Regions from separate parts of the Ruegeria sp. HKCCD7559 genome, predicted to be linked through region 1. Evidence: riboswitches for the same ligand, from Rfam matches in the RefSeq annotation. Region 1 holds a riboswitch; each other region holds the start of a gene.
What was found. Region 1 has a riboswitch for cobalamin ahead of GS605_RS20495 (DUF4198 domain-containing protein). Riboswitches for the same ligand answer to the same signal wherever they lie in the genome.
Positions count from the first base shown of each region.

Region 1 (3,198 bases):
GCGCGTATCAGACCTGAAGGCTGACCTGGCTCGTCGCCTCGATATGCCGGTTTTTCTGCAAAATGACGCCACTGCGGCTTGTGGGGCGGAATTGGTATTCGGTCCGGCCGATGGACCAAGGGATTTCCTGTACTTCTATATCGGGTTTTTTATTGGCGGCGGTGTGGTTCTCAATGGTGCGATCTTTTCCGGGCGTGGAAACTCGGGCGCAATCGGCCCCCTGCCTGTACCGGATGGTGCGGGTGGTGTCAGACCGCTTATCGACGTGGCCAGCCTGTATGTTCTCGAGCGTGCAATCACCACAGCAGGGGTAACGTCGCATTCCATTTGGGAAACGACCCAGCGTTGGGATGTGCCAAAAATTCAACTGGAAAACTGGTTGAAACGGACGGCAAGCGGGATTGCTTATGCGATTGTCTCATCCTGTAGCCTGATAGATTTCGAATGCGTGAAGATTGACGGCTGGATGCCGCAGGACATCAAGGCGCGTTTGGTTGAAATGGTCGAAGACAAACTGTCCGAGCTGAACCTGACCGGTCTCGAGCACCCCGTGGTGCTGGCAGGGACCGTGGGCCCGGATGCACGCTCACTGGGCGCGGCAAGCCTGCCATTGTCGGAAAGGTATCTTTCAGAAGCTTAGATGTGAAATCACCCTGTTGCCTTGGATATTTCACAAACCGGTTCACTCTCGCAAACTGCCGAGCTCATAATTTTCGATGGCCGTAACACATTTTCGTTGACGGAAGGCTGAGTTGTCTGGCAAGCCGCTCGGCATGTCCGGTTCCGGGGCTTGCTCTGGAATCAATAGGGAATGCGGTGCGGGCTCAGGCCCAATTCCGCAACTGCACCCGCAACTGTAAGCGGCGAGCAGGGCTGAAACGCCACTGGGGTTTGCCCCGGGAAGGCCAGTCCAACGCTTTGACCCGCAAGTCAGGATACCTGCCGGACATGTGTCCTCATAAGGGGCACTCCTAATCGGCGACGGGATGTGCGTCGTACCAGGATGCCTGAAAGGGTGATTTGGCGTTGAATGTCCCGTAGTCAAAACGAATTTCGCGCCGGGATTGGCGCGACGGGACAAGGACGACTGTTCATGAAAACGCTGCTCAGCGCAGCCGTTGCCGCGGTGGCTCTTCCCGCCATCGCAGATGCGCATTTTCTTTTGGAATACACTACCGATACCATGATCCAGAAACCGGGCGATGTGCCGGTCAAGCTGATTTTCTGGCATCCGTTCGAGAACGGCCACGTCATGGATCTTGAAAAGCCGCAGGAATTCTATGTGATCCACAACGGTGAAAAGACCGATTTGCTGGACACGTTGGAACCTATCCGGTTCACCGGCGGGGAAAACGAGGGCGTGGCGTTCAAAGGCAGTGTCCCGGTCAAACGGTCGGGCGACTATGTGCTGGTGACGGTTCCTCAGCCTTATTACGAGGAATCCGAAGACATCTATATCCAACAGCTCACCAAAGCCTTCCTGAACCGCAACGAATTGCCGACCGACTGGATGAATCCCGTAGGTTTGCCGACCGAGATTATCCCGCTGAACAAGCCGACCAACATCATCGCGGGTTCGACTTTCACGGGCCGTGTGCTGGCTGATGGTCAGCCGGTTGCGGGGGTCGAAATCGAGATCGAGTACATGGCCGCCGAGCCCGACATGGAAAGTTCGGCCGCTTCTACACCGAAAGTCTCTCCGATGCCGGGTGGTGCGGTGGTCGCCATATCTGACGACAACGGGTATTTCTCGTTCGGCGTTCCAAATGCCGGTTACTGGGGTTTCGCAGCACTTGGTTCCGGTCCGGCAACCGAACATGAGGGCAAAGAACTCAGCCAGGATGCGGTCATCTGGATTCGCTCCTGGGATCTGGAGTAACCCAAGATGCACATCGTCGACGGAGCCCTTTCCAACCCGGTTGTAATTGGCGGCGCCATAGCCGCCGCGGGCGGGATCGCCATGGGTCTCAGGTCTCTGGATCTTGATCGCATCCCCACTGCGGGCGTGCTGTCAGCCAGTTTCTTCGTGGCATCGTTGATCCACGTACCCATTGGTCCGTCGTCGGTCCATCTGATCCTCAACGGCATGGCCGGGCTGCTGCTTGGTTGGGTCGCATTCCCGGCTTTGTTCGTCGGGCTTTTGCTACAGGCGGTCTTTTTCGGCTTTGGCGGGTTGACGGTGTTGGGGATCAACACCGTCAACATCGCCTTTCCAGCTGTGGTGGCCGGAATGTTGTTCGGTCGTCTGATCGCGCGTGGAACGCCTTTGCAAGGTGCGATTTGGGGGGGCGTCGGCGGCGCATTTGCCATTGCGGCGACAACCGGCATGGTCGCGTTTTCCCTGGCGCTGTCGGGGGATGAATTTCTGCCTGCCGCCAGGCTTGTTTTCCTCGCCCATATTCCTGTCATGGCCATTGAGGCGATTTTGACCGGGTTCGCCGTGTTGTTGGCACGCAAGGTCAAGCCCGAGCTGTTTATAAGGGAAGCAGCCACATGAAGCATCTGGTTGTCATATTGGCCGTGTGCTGCGCACCTGTGCCTGCCCTGGCGCACAAGGTCATAGCCGGCGTTTTCGAGTCGGAAGACGTCATCGAGGGCGAAATCGGCTTTTCCAACGGCGACATGGCAAGCGGCACCGAGGTCATTGTCACCGGCCCGGATGGGGCCGAGCTGGGTCGATCGGTCACGGATGCAGACGGTTTCTTTGTCTACACGCCGACCTCGGCCGTGGCGCTTACCTTCTTTGCCGACCTTGGCGCCGGGCATGTGGCCGAAGTCACGATGCCTGCCGAAGATGTCGCGCGGATCATGGGCGTTGCTGTGGCAGAAAACGGTGACTCATCTTCGGCTGCTGTGACGCAGGCCAGCGGTTCGGCGACGTCTCTCAGCGCCGAAGAACAGCAGGTTATCGCCAAGGCCATACGTGACGAATTGCGCCCGCTCAGGCGCGAGATTGCGGCCTATCGCGAACAGAACGACCTGCAAACCATCCTTGGCGGGATCGGGTACATCGTTGGTCTGTTTGGTCTGGGTTTTTACATGGCGGCCCGCCGCAAGCTGGCGTCCTGATGGCACACGTTCTGGGGCACAAGGAAAAAACACTGTCCGAAGCCGGTGACGGGCCAGAAGGTCTGATCAGCCTGCTGGATCCCCGGATGCGGATCGTCATGGCAGTTGTTTTTGCAGTCGTGACCGTGG
Region 1 is NZ_WVQU01000015.1:12,759-15,956, reverse strand. Features, by position in the region: gene GS605_RS20500 (ROK family transcriptional regulator) at 1-640, shown strand, start outside; cobalamin riboswitch at 762-962, shown strand; gene GS605_RS20495 (DUF4198 domain-containing protein) at 1,094-1,879, shown strand; gene cbiM (cobalt transporter CbiM) at 1,886-2,497, shown strand; gene GS605_RS20485 (cobalt ABC transporter permease) at 2,494-3,069, shown strand; gene cbiQ (cobalt ECF transporter T component CbiQ) at 3,069-3,198, shown strand, end outside.

Region 2 (3,198 bases), on a different contig from region 1:
AGCGATATTCAAAGCCGCGCCAGCCGTTGGGTTCACCTGCCGATCGAAGATTTCGGAGCGCCGACAAAAGCGATTGATGACGCGTGGCCGTTCGTCAGCGCCGCGGCCCGGCACGCGCTGTCCGGCGGAGGTCGCGTATTGGTACACTGCCGCGGGGGCTGTGGCAGGTCAGGTATGATTGTCCTGCGGCTGATGGTCGAATGCGGCGAAGGCGCGGACACGGCGCTGCAACGATTGCGGGCGGTGCGCCCTTGCGCCGTCGAAACGGATGCGCAACTGGCCTGGGCCTCTCGGCGTGCCCAGGCACAGGTCAGTCTGGATTCAGATTGAAATCTGCGCGGGCGCGCAAGCAGGTTTTCGAGGCCGGATCGTGGAAACTTCGATCATCGCGCAGGGTGGGGTTTTCACGACGCCGGATGGCATCGCACTGAACGTGTTTCCGAAGATCAGGTCGGCATAGCCGTTCAGCGGCTCAATCGTGGTTTCGGGCTGCGTCCCGCAAAAGACACGAATGCGGTCTGATTGCGCGCGGAAAATTGCATGACATCCTTCGCTGCAATGTGACAGCTCGCTGCTGCCCTCAATCTCGAAATCGTCACTTGTGGCCGAGGTCGCCTGGGCCATGGCTTCGGATATCGAGCGCGCCAGCCGCGCCAAAGCGGGACAGGTTTTGCCCGTCCGCTGACATACTGTTGCACTGAATTCATGTGTCTTTGTCTTCCAGATCATCCTGCGCCCTCCGCGCTTGGTGGACAGGATATTTGGGACAGGTGGGACAGCGTGATGCCGTCAGGACCTGCCCGGACACCCCGCCCGAGTTTCGGTTTCGTTTCCGATGGCAGGTCTCCTGACTTGCGGGTCATCGCTTTGCCGACCTTCCCAGCCTTTGGGCCAGTGGTGTTTCGGCATCGCTTACCGCTTACAGTTGCGGGGGCAGTCGCGGATTTGGTTGTTGCCTGCATGACCAGACAATACCGCACCGTGTTCCCTTTTCATCCCGACCCCTTGTGGAGGCCGGAAACCATCACACAACCGCTAGCGTTTGAGCACGCATCGAGTCAAGCCGATCTTTTGACCGGACGCTTGGTCATGCTGGATACGGTGTTGGTTCATGCATAGTGTCGAGGGCGTTGAGGTTCGGAAACCGGATTTACCAAGCGCAAAGCCAGAGATCATGTTGGACACAGAGCAAACGGTAATGACCGAAGAATTTCGCTTTCCGTCCGGGCAGAAAACACTGTCTGCCCGGTTGTACAGCCCGCTGTCTTCGCCCGAAATCGTCGTCGTGCTGAACAGTGCAACGGGTGTGCCGCGCGATTATTACCGTCATTTCGCACGATGGCTTGCTGCCGAGCGGGGTATGGCCTGCCTGACCTATGACTATCGCGATTACGGGCATTCCTTGACCGGCCGCCTGAAAGATTCGCGTGCGACCATGGCGGATTGGGCCTTGATCGACATGCCCGCGGCACGGGCAGAAATGCGCAGACGGTTTCCCGATTCGCAGCATTGGACCATCGGCCATTCGATCGGCGCGATGTTGGGGCCTGTGCAGCCGGATATCGATCTGATTGATCGCATGATCTGTGTGTGTTCGGGGCTGGTAACCCTAAGCGACCATCCATGGCCCTATCGTGGTTTGGCAGGATTGTTCTGGTATGGTCATGCCCCGCTTTTGGCCCGAGCCCTTGGCTACCTTCCCGGAAAGGCGATCGGGTTCGGCTCGGATCTGCCGGCATCGGTCTATTGGCAGTGGCGCAAATGGTGTACGGCGCCTTTGAACTATGTGCCTGAAATCGGGCATGAGTTACCTGCGGCGCAGTGGAAGGATTCTGGAACGCCCGTGGATTTGTTCACCTTCGAGGACGACCAGATGGTGCCGCCGGAAGCGGTTTGGCGGCTTGCGGATCTTTACGGCCCCGATGCCAACCGCCACCTGCTGAGCCCTGCCGATTTCAGGTTGCCTGAGGTTGGTCATATCGGAGCATTTGCCCGGCGCAATGCAGCGGTTTGGCCGCGACTGATCGCTTGATCAGACGCGGCGCAGGACGGGCCGGGCACCGTCCAACGATCACCGGTTGCGAAGTTTCTTTTCCTTCATGACGCCACGGACCATCTTGCCGAACGCTTTGTCCCGCGCCCGGGACTGCGCGACGGTTTCAGAATTGCGCTGATCTTCGCGCCGAAGCTTGCGCCACCGGTCCAATCGAGCCGGATCAAGCGTGCCGTGGCTTATTGCCTTTTGCACGGCACATCCGGGCTCGGAGCTGTGCTGGCAATCCGAAAAACGGCAGTCCCGGCTCAACTCGGCAAGGTCCGAGAAAACGTCGTCGATCCCGTCCCGAGCGTCCAGCAGGCGCAACGCGCGCATTCCGGGTGTATCGATCAACCAGCCACCGTTGCGCATCCGGTGCAATGCGCGTGCGGTCGTCGTGTGCCGGCCCCGCGCGTCATCCTCGCGAATGTCCGAGGTGGCGAGATCCTGATCGGTCATGGTATTGGCAAGTGTCGTCTTGCCAACGCCCGACGATCCAACCAGCGCTCCGGTCTGGCTTTTGGGGCACCACGACAGAACCTTTTCAACCTCTGCCGGGTCCAGCGCGTTGATCGCCAGAACCGTCAGGAACGGATCCAGAGATTGCACCTGCCCCGAGAAACTGTCGGGGTCCGCCGATTTGTCGGCCTTCGTCAGAACAACGACCGGGTAACACCCGGCCTGATGCGCGAGCGCCAGATATCGTTCCAGCCGGGGCAGTTTGAAATCGGCATTGCACGAGCTGACGATGAACAGCACATCGACATTGGCTGCGATCAGTTGCGTCGCGGCGCCTGTACCCGCGGCGCGTCGGTGCAGCAGGCTGCGCCGGTCGAGCAAATGGCGCACGCGTTTGTCGTCATCGGCGAGAACCCAATCGCCAACAGCATAGCTGCCGGTCGTTTGATCGGGGGTCAGTAACGGAACTTCGCCGTCAGGGTTAAGCCCTATCAGGCGGTCCCGATGAACGGAAGTGATGCGAAAAGGCGTGCAGGAAGGATAAGCCGCGTGTTGCGCGGCAAAGTGAGAGGACCATCCCAGGTCCGAAAGTGCAAGAAACATTGGTTTGCCCGTCGTCAGAAACAGCACTCCCGACGGATGGCGATCGCTCATCCCCGGGTCATGTGTTCAGGCAGTCAGTCGATACCGTGAGGTCAGAACCG
Region 2 is NZ_WVQU01000013.1:10,032-13,229, forward strand. Features, by position in the region: gene GS605_RS20030 (dual specificity protein phosphatase family protein) at 1-330, shown strand, start outside; gene GS605_RS20035 (hypothetical protein) at 322-729, opposite strand; cobalamin riboswitch at 820-1,041, opposite strand; gene GS605_RS20040 (hypothetical protein) at 1,199-2,032, shown strand; gene rsgA (ribosome small subunit-dependent GTPase A) at 2,072-3,148, opposite strand.
Region 2: it holds a riboswitch for cobalamin, as region 1 does, so the genes downstream of both, GS605_RS20035 (hypothetical protein) here and GS605_RS20495 (DUF4198 domain-containing protein) in region 1, are expected to answer to the same signal.

Region 3 (3,198 bases), on a different contig from region 1:
CAGATGCGGATCGCGTTTTCCGGGTTCCTTGAAAGACGCAACTCCTGCTGAGATCCGTCCATCCACCTCGGGCAGTACCACATGCATGGCAAGATCGGCCGGGGACAAACCGCGTTCCGCCTCGGCCCAGGCTTTGCGGCGCGAGGTGGCGAGAGCGACCTGAAACACCGGCACGCCTGCAGCGTCCAGAGGCGACGTTCCCGACGCGCCTTTTCCCGAAAACGAAGTGGCGTTGATAATGGCAGATGGGTTCAGCGCAACAACCTGTTCCCGCAACCATTCGGCGGCTACAGGCGCCTTGAGAGACGGGGCAAACAGGCCCACCGCCGCGTATCCACGGGCGCGCAGGCTGCGGATCAGGGCTGCGATCGGGGCGGTGTCTGCCGAGGTCAGGTAAGCGCGGTAAAAGGTGACGAGGATTCGTTTGGTCTTGCCTTCGAATGCGGTTTCCACCGGGATTACGCCGCGATCCGGACACCACACGCCACATTCGGGCAAGGTCTTGGCGCCCATCACCGGACCGGCATAAAGCCCCGCCGCCAAAGCCATCTGCGCCAGCGCGGCCTGTGCCGCGACCTCGCCGCCGGTATCGCACAGATGCGCCAGACGCCGCAGGGTCGAGACCGGCAGGGTGGAATAGTCATCCAGCCGCGTGTCCGCGCGCCCGTCGGCGGGCAGCACCGCCAGTGCGATGCCCTTGGCCTGCGCCAGCGCCAGAACCTGCTGCAACCCATAAGCCCAGTAGGGCACCCCGCCGATCAGACGGATCAGAATGCCCTTGGCGCCTTGAAGCGTCTGTTCGACATAGGTATCGACCGACAGCGGGTGTTTCAGAGCCGTCAAATTCGCCAGCCGCAGGGTCGGCATTCGCCCTTCCGGTCCGCCACCACGATGCCAGCCCGCCGCGAAAGCGCCTAGGTCGCTGTCCGAAAAGGACAGCACCACCAGGTCCGCTGGGCTCTGGCCCAGATCGGTTGGGGTCTCGGTTTCCTCGAGCCCGTGGCTTTCGCGAAAGACGACGTGCATGGCTTACTCGGCGGCCTCACGCACACCCACGAGGATTTCGCGGATTTCCGCCTCTTTGATATCGTCATGCTCGGCGATGACGACCAGACGCGAACGGCGTTCTTCACCGGGTTCCCACGGGCGGTCATACTGGTGACGCACGCGGGCACCCACTGCCTGGACCAGCAGGCGCATGGGTTTGCCCTGAACGGCGGCATACCCTTTGACGCGCAGGATGTTCAGTTCATTGGCCAGGCGTTCGATATTGGCGACCAGTTGGGCCGGATCGGTCTGCTCGGGCAGCTCGACGATGATGCTTTCGAAATCGTCATGCTCGTGATCGTGATGGCCGTCGTGATGCGAGGGTCGGGCGTCCATGTCATCTTCGGCGGCGGCTTCCAGACCCAGCACAACGCGCACGTCCACGGCACCTTCGGCCACTTCGACGACGGGTAGGGGGCGCGGCGCCTCGGCGGCGATGATCTCGCGCGCTTTGGCCACGCCTTCGGGGCCGGCGAGGTCGGGCTTGGTCAGCAGGATGATGTCAGCGCACGAGATCTGATCCTCGAACACCTCGGACAGGGGCGTTTCGTGGTCGATCGAGTCATCGGCCATGCGCTGCGCATCCACTGCTTCGACATTGGGCGCGAAGCGGCCTGCGGCCACGGCCTCGGCATCGGCCAGGGCGATCACGCCGTCGACGGTGATCTTCGAGCGGATGTCAGGCCAGTCGAATGCCTTGAGCAGCGGTTTCGGCAGGGCCAGACCGCTGGTTTCGATCAGGATGTGATCCGGGCGTGGCTCCAACGCCATCAGGGCCTCGATGGTGGGAATGAAATCATCTGCCACGGTGCAGCAGATGCAGCCATTGGCCAGTTCCATGATGTTTTCCGCCGGGCAATCAGGAATGGCGCAGGATTTCAGGATGTCCCCATCGACGCCTACATCGCCGAACTCGTTGACCACGACAGCAAGGCGCTTGCCCTGTGGGTTCTGCATCAGGTGACGCACCAAAGTGGTCTTGCCCGAGCCCAGAAAGCCGGTGATTACTGTGACGGGGAGTTTTTCGAGGTTCGACATGTCAGGCTCCAATGGGGGGAATGCGCGAGGCACAGTTCTTGCGAAAATGTTCGGGGCGTTCGCGCCATTTCACCAAACCATCTTCGGTGGCCAGATACTTGGTCGCGCCGTCGACGATGACGTCGACATGATCTGTTTCGTTCAGGTTTTCATACACGAAGGTCCAGCGGCCCGGCCCGCGCAACACGATCGAACAGCCTTGATCACAGTTTGACAGGCATTCAACGGCTTTCAGGGTGACACCGTCGGGCAGGTCCGCCTGTTCCAGAGCCTTGTGTAACAAAGCGCCCGGGCGTTGCGTGTCATCTTCCACAGGCAGGCCGCGACGGCAGGTGGTACAGACCAGCAACTCGACTGGTGCGGTATCGGTCATGTCTCTCATCCCCCCAAATCCTCTTCGCGGGGGACGGGGTTTCATGCGGGCCACGAATGGTCATGGACCCGACACCGGAACACCCCGCCCGGTTTCAACTTCGGTTGTTGGCAGGTCTCCCGGCTTGCGGATGCCAGAGGCGGGCCTCTGTCGGATGTCCCGCCTTCCCGGCTTTCGGGCCAGTGGCATTGGGCATCCTCTCCGTTCACGGTCGCGGGGGCGGCTGCGTTTGGCGGCAAGACCGTTGACGCATTCCCTTTTCATCGGCTGTCACCGACACCAACGAAAGGGACATGCGGCACCGCTGGCCTGCTTGTCAAGCGAGTCGCGCGCAACAATGATGCAGAGGCATGGAAAGCGACCTGTGGGCGTCGATGGGCGGCATGGCGTGCCGGGACCCAGCCTGAGATGGGCCGGGCGACGAACAGTATGTTAGCAAGGGGCGTAGACTATGGTGAACGGGTGCCTTGACTGAACCTGTCCCGATGATGGGAAAAGACCACCGAACACCGCGGATCCTCTTGCGCTAATAGATGACGTTTATCATGAGCAGCGAGACGACTAGAAACAGCGCTGTCATTATTCCGCCGGAGCGGACGAAATCCATCACCTTGTATCCGGCCGGACCCATGATCAACGCGTTTACCTGATGGGTTGGGATGATGAAGCTGTTCGAGGTCGATATGGCGACCGTCAGGGCAAAGACGGCCGGGTTTCCACCCGCCGCCACCGCAATCGAT
Region 3 is NZ_WVQU01000001.1:1,591,506-1,594,703, reverse strand. Features, by position in the region: gene cobN (cobaltochelatase subunit CobN) at 1-1,026, opposite strand, end outside; gene cobW (cobalamin biosynthesis protein CobW) at 1,030-2,085, opposite strand; gene GS605_RS07935 (DUF1636 domain-containing protein) at 2,087-2,458, opposite strand; cobalamin riboswitch at 2,550-2,757, opposite strand; gene GS605_RS07930 (SLC13 family permease) at 2,985-3,198, opposite strand, start outside.
Region 3: it holds a riboswitch for cobalamin, as region 1 does, so the genes downstream of both, GS605_RS07935 (DUF1636 domain-containing protein) here and GS605_RS20495 (DUF4198 domain-containing protein) in region 1, are expected to answer to the same signal.

Region 4 (3,198 bases), on a different contig from region 1:
CGAGACACATTCCAGCATCTCTCCATCCTGCCAAACGGCTGATGAAAGCGTGTTCAGATCTTTCATCAGACTTACTCCGCCGCCATGTAGTCAGGGGTCAGGCGGGCCGACACTGTGCTGCAATACCAATCCACGAATTGCAGTACGCCGGATTCCTGAATGGCTGAATACGGGCCGGGCACATAGGCCGGGCTGTTGATGCCCTGCTGGTTGTCCTCGACCACCTGACGGTCTTCGTCATTCGTGGCGACCCAGACTTCGGTCAGGCGTTTCACGTCGTAGTCAACGCCTTCAACCGCATCCTTGTTGACCAGCCATTTGGTCGTGACCTCGGTCTCTGTCGGGCTGATCGGCGTAACACGGAAAACAATCGAGTGATCGGCAAGAAAGTGGTTCCACGTGGTCGGATAGTGGAACTTCAAAAGCGATCCCGCATCCGCAAAGGGCGACCGGCCCAACCAGCGGCGCACGGCGGATTTCCCGTCCATCGTATAGCTCTCGGCGCCTTCTTTCAGCGGCATCCGCGCCAGACGGAATTGGCCGTCCTCGTGCAGATAGAACTGCGATGGCATACCCGCTGACTGGCACCTGTCGAAATGGGCTTGCATATAGGCTGGGGTTTCACCGCCTTCGATCCCCGTCACGCCCGGATCATCAGGGAAGGTCCGGCACAGCGCAGGGTGGTTGCCGCCGCAGTGATAGCACTCGCGATTGTTTTCCCAGACCAGTTTCCAGTTGCCGTTCTCGATGATCGAGCTTTCGAATGCGACCTTGGCATTCGCAAGATCATGCGGCTCAAGATACGGGCGCGCGATATTGGCAAACGTGTCAAAATCCGGGGCGACATCCGCCAGACAGATATAGACCAACCCGGCAAGCTCGCGGCAATGAACCGTCTTCAAACCATGCTGTCTGGGATCAAACTCCGGCCCCATGTCGCGGGCCCACAGCAAAGAGCCGTCAAGCTCGTAGGTCCATTGGTGATACGGGCAAACCAGCTTCGGCGCGTTGCCTTTTGCTGCCTTGCATATGATCGAGCCGCGATGGCGGCAGGTGTTGTGAAACGCCCGGATCTGGTTGTCGGCGCCGCGCACGATGATCACGCGATAGGCACCCACGTTGTACGTTACATAGTCGCCGGCTTTCACCAGTTCACAGGCCGGAATGGCAAAGAGCCATTCGCGATAGTGGATGGTTTCCAGGTCGGTCTGAAAGATCTCGGGGTCGGTGTAAAAGGCCCGTTCCAGAGCATAGCCCGGGATTCGACGCGCCAACAGGTTTTGGACATTGTTCACTTCTGGCTCTCCTGCCGCGCCCCGCGGCATTGCTTGGGCAGATGACAGGGAGGAACCGTCCGGAGGCGCGCGAGGACCACGTCCGAAACCCGTGCCCCCACCGCCACCCGCGGTTTGACATATCTGCAAGGCTGGTTTCCGGACTTGAAAGGGGCTTGCACCCGGTTGCGACACCTTCCCGGGATCCTCGTCCCAGTGGTTGATTGTCGAACCTGACCTTCCTTACCGTTGCGGGGGCAGCGCCGGAATTCCACCGGCTTCCCAATTCTCCGCGGTCTGAGAATCAAACAGCGGCACCTCACGATGGCAGCCTACTTTCTACCTGCTTGGGCGCTGAAATGCTTGCGACATTTCCGGTTTCAAAACAGACATGGAAATTTTCCGGCTGAGTGGACGGCGCCGGGATCACGGTCCTTGGCACAGGGGCATGGCAAGCCCGCCAGCACGGCGTTCTGCAGGGGCCAGTGGGCTTTGCGATGGATGCGGCCACGTCTGACATCCGCGCCGTCAAATTGTCCCCCAGCCGTGACAGCGAAGGCCCGGCTGCTCTGCTCAGAAACGAAACGCTGCACGTCGCCTGAGCATGGCTGGAAAAGAGAGAGTCAGGCCAAGTGAAGGAGGTTTGCAGCAAACCCTTTTGGGTGAAGTTGATCCGTTTGGGATAGTGCTGGCTTGCCATGAGGCAGGTGAAGAAGGCGAATATCCGTCATGCGAGAGTTGTCAGTCCATCCTGTCAACGGACGGTAGAAAACCTCATTTTGTCCATAAAAAATTGTCTTTTTCGGGAAAAACCATTACGTTTTCCGAAAATGGTGGAAAACACCGGAGGCAGTAAGAGAGCAGATGCCAAAACCGAAAACAGGTGTTTTGCGGACAACAGTTCCTTCGCGCCTCATGGGAAAACGGGATGGTCTGTTTTTCCTCTGGGGGCAGATAGAACGCGCGCGCTTGAAGGTCGAGGGCGGCGAACGCGCCGAGGGCGCAGCCTCGGACGGGCCAAGGGCAAACACGGCCGGTGAGGTCAAGGGATCGACGACAGCATTGGTGGACGAGTTTATTTTCTACTGACTTTTGTGATGAAACCGGGCCTGACGGCCCTATTTCTTCTCGAAGAACAGGATGACTTCACCCAGACGGACGCCATAGCGTGAGACATACGCGCGGTTCAGCAGGCGGTCGTCATCCAGCAGCCACATCCAGTCGTCGAATTTGACACGCATGGTCCCGTCCTTGATCGGCAGGTCGATCTTGTATTTCCAGTTGAACGTATCCCCGCGTTCAATCCCGCTGGCGGTGCCCAGCACGCCAGGCGCCGTACCGGTCCACGTATCCTCTCCGGTTTTGGTCAATGTCCAGATGCGTTGTTCCGTCGCGCCATCGTCGTAGACGAAGTCTTCGACCAGGGTCAGGGTTTCGCCGTCCCATGTTCCGTCGATATCAACCGTGAATCTGCGGGGGATATTTCCCAGAACATCCTGAAACTGACCGTAGGCCACTGTTTTACCCTCAAAAAACTCTTCCAGGTTCAACTGCCGGTCCGACAGAAACGTTTTTGGAACCTTCGGTTTGCTGGAGCAGGCCGCCAGAAGTGCAAGGCTTGCGATGGCAATGCAGGCGATGAAAGAGCGAAAGGTGATCATTGCAACGGCTTCCCTTCCAAAGTCGCGTCATACCCGTTTGACCCACTTGGATGCATAGGTTTCGATCTGGGGCTTGGACGCATTGTGGCGATCAGTTCCGCGACCTTGACGCCAAACTTGCGCATCTCGGACCGATTCATGATGACGCCGGTTTCTGTCAGGTACATCCAATCGGTGACATCCAGTGTGTGTCCACCAGCGTCATCTGGCAGAATGATACGATAGGTCAGTTTTACCGTGGACCCCGAGATGATGCCCCGACC
Region 4 is NZ_WVQU01000007.1:154,433-157,630, reverse strand. Features, by position in the region: gene GS605_RS17035 (hybrid-cluster NAD(P)-dependent oxidoreductase) at 1-66, opposite strand, end outside; gene GS605_RS17030 (aromatic ring-hydroxylating dioxygenase subunit alpha) at 72-1,325, opposite strand; cobalamin riboswitch at 1,407-1,611, opposite strand; partial or broken gene GS605_RS17025 (IS5/IS1182 family transposase) at 1,685-1,837, shown strand; gene GS605_RS17020 (hypothetical protein) at 2,139-2,363, shown strand; gene GS605_RS17015 (DUF3833 family protein) at 2,393-2,935, opposite strand; gene GS605_RS17010 (DUF3833 domain-containing protein) at 2,932-3,198, opposite strand, start outside.
Region 4: it holds a riboswitch for cobalamin, as region 1 does, so the genes downstream of both, GS605_RS17030 (aromatic ring-hydroxylating dioxygenase subunit alpha) here and GS605_RS20495 (DUF4198 domain-containing protein) in region 1, are expected to answer to the same signal.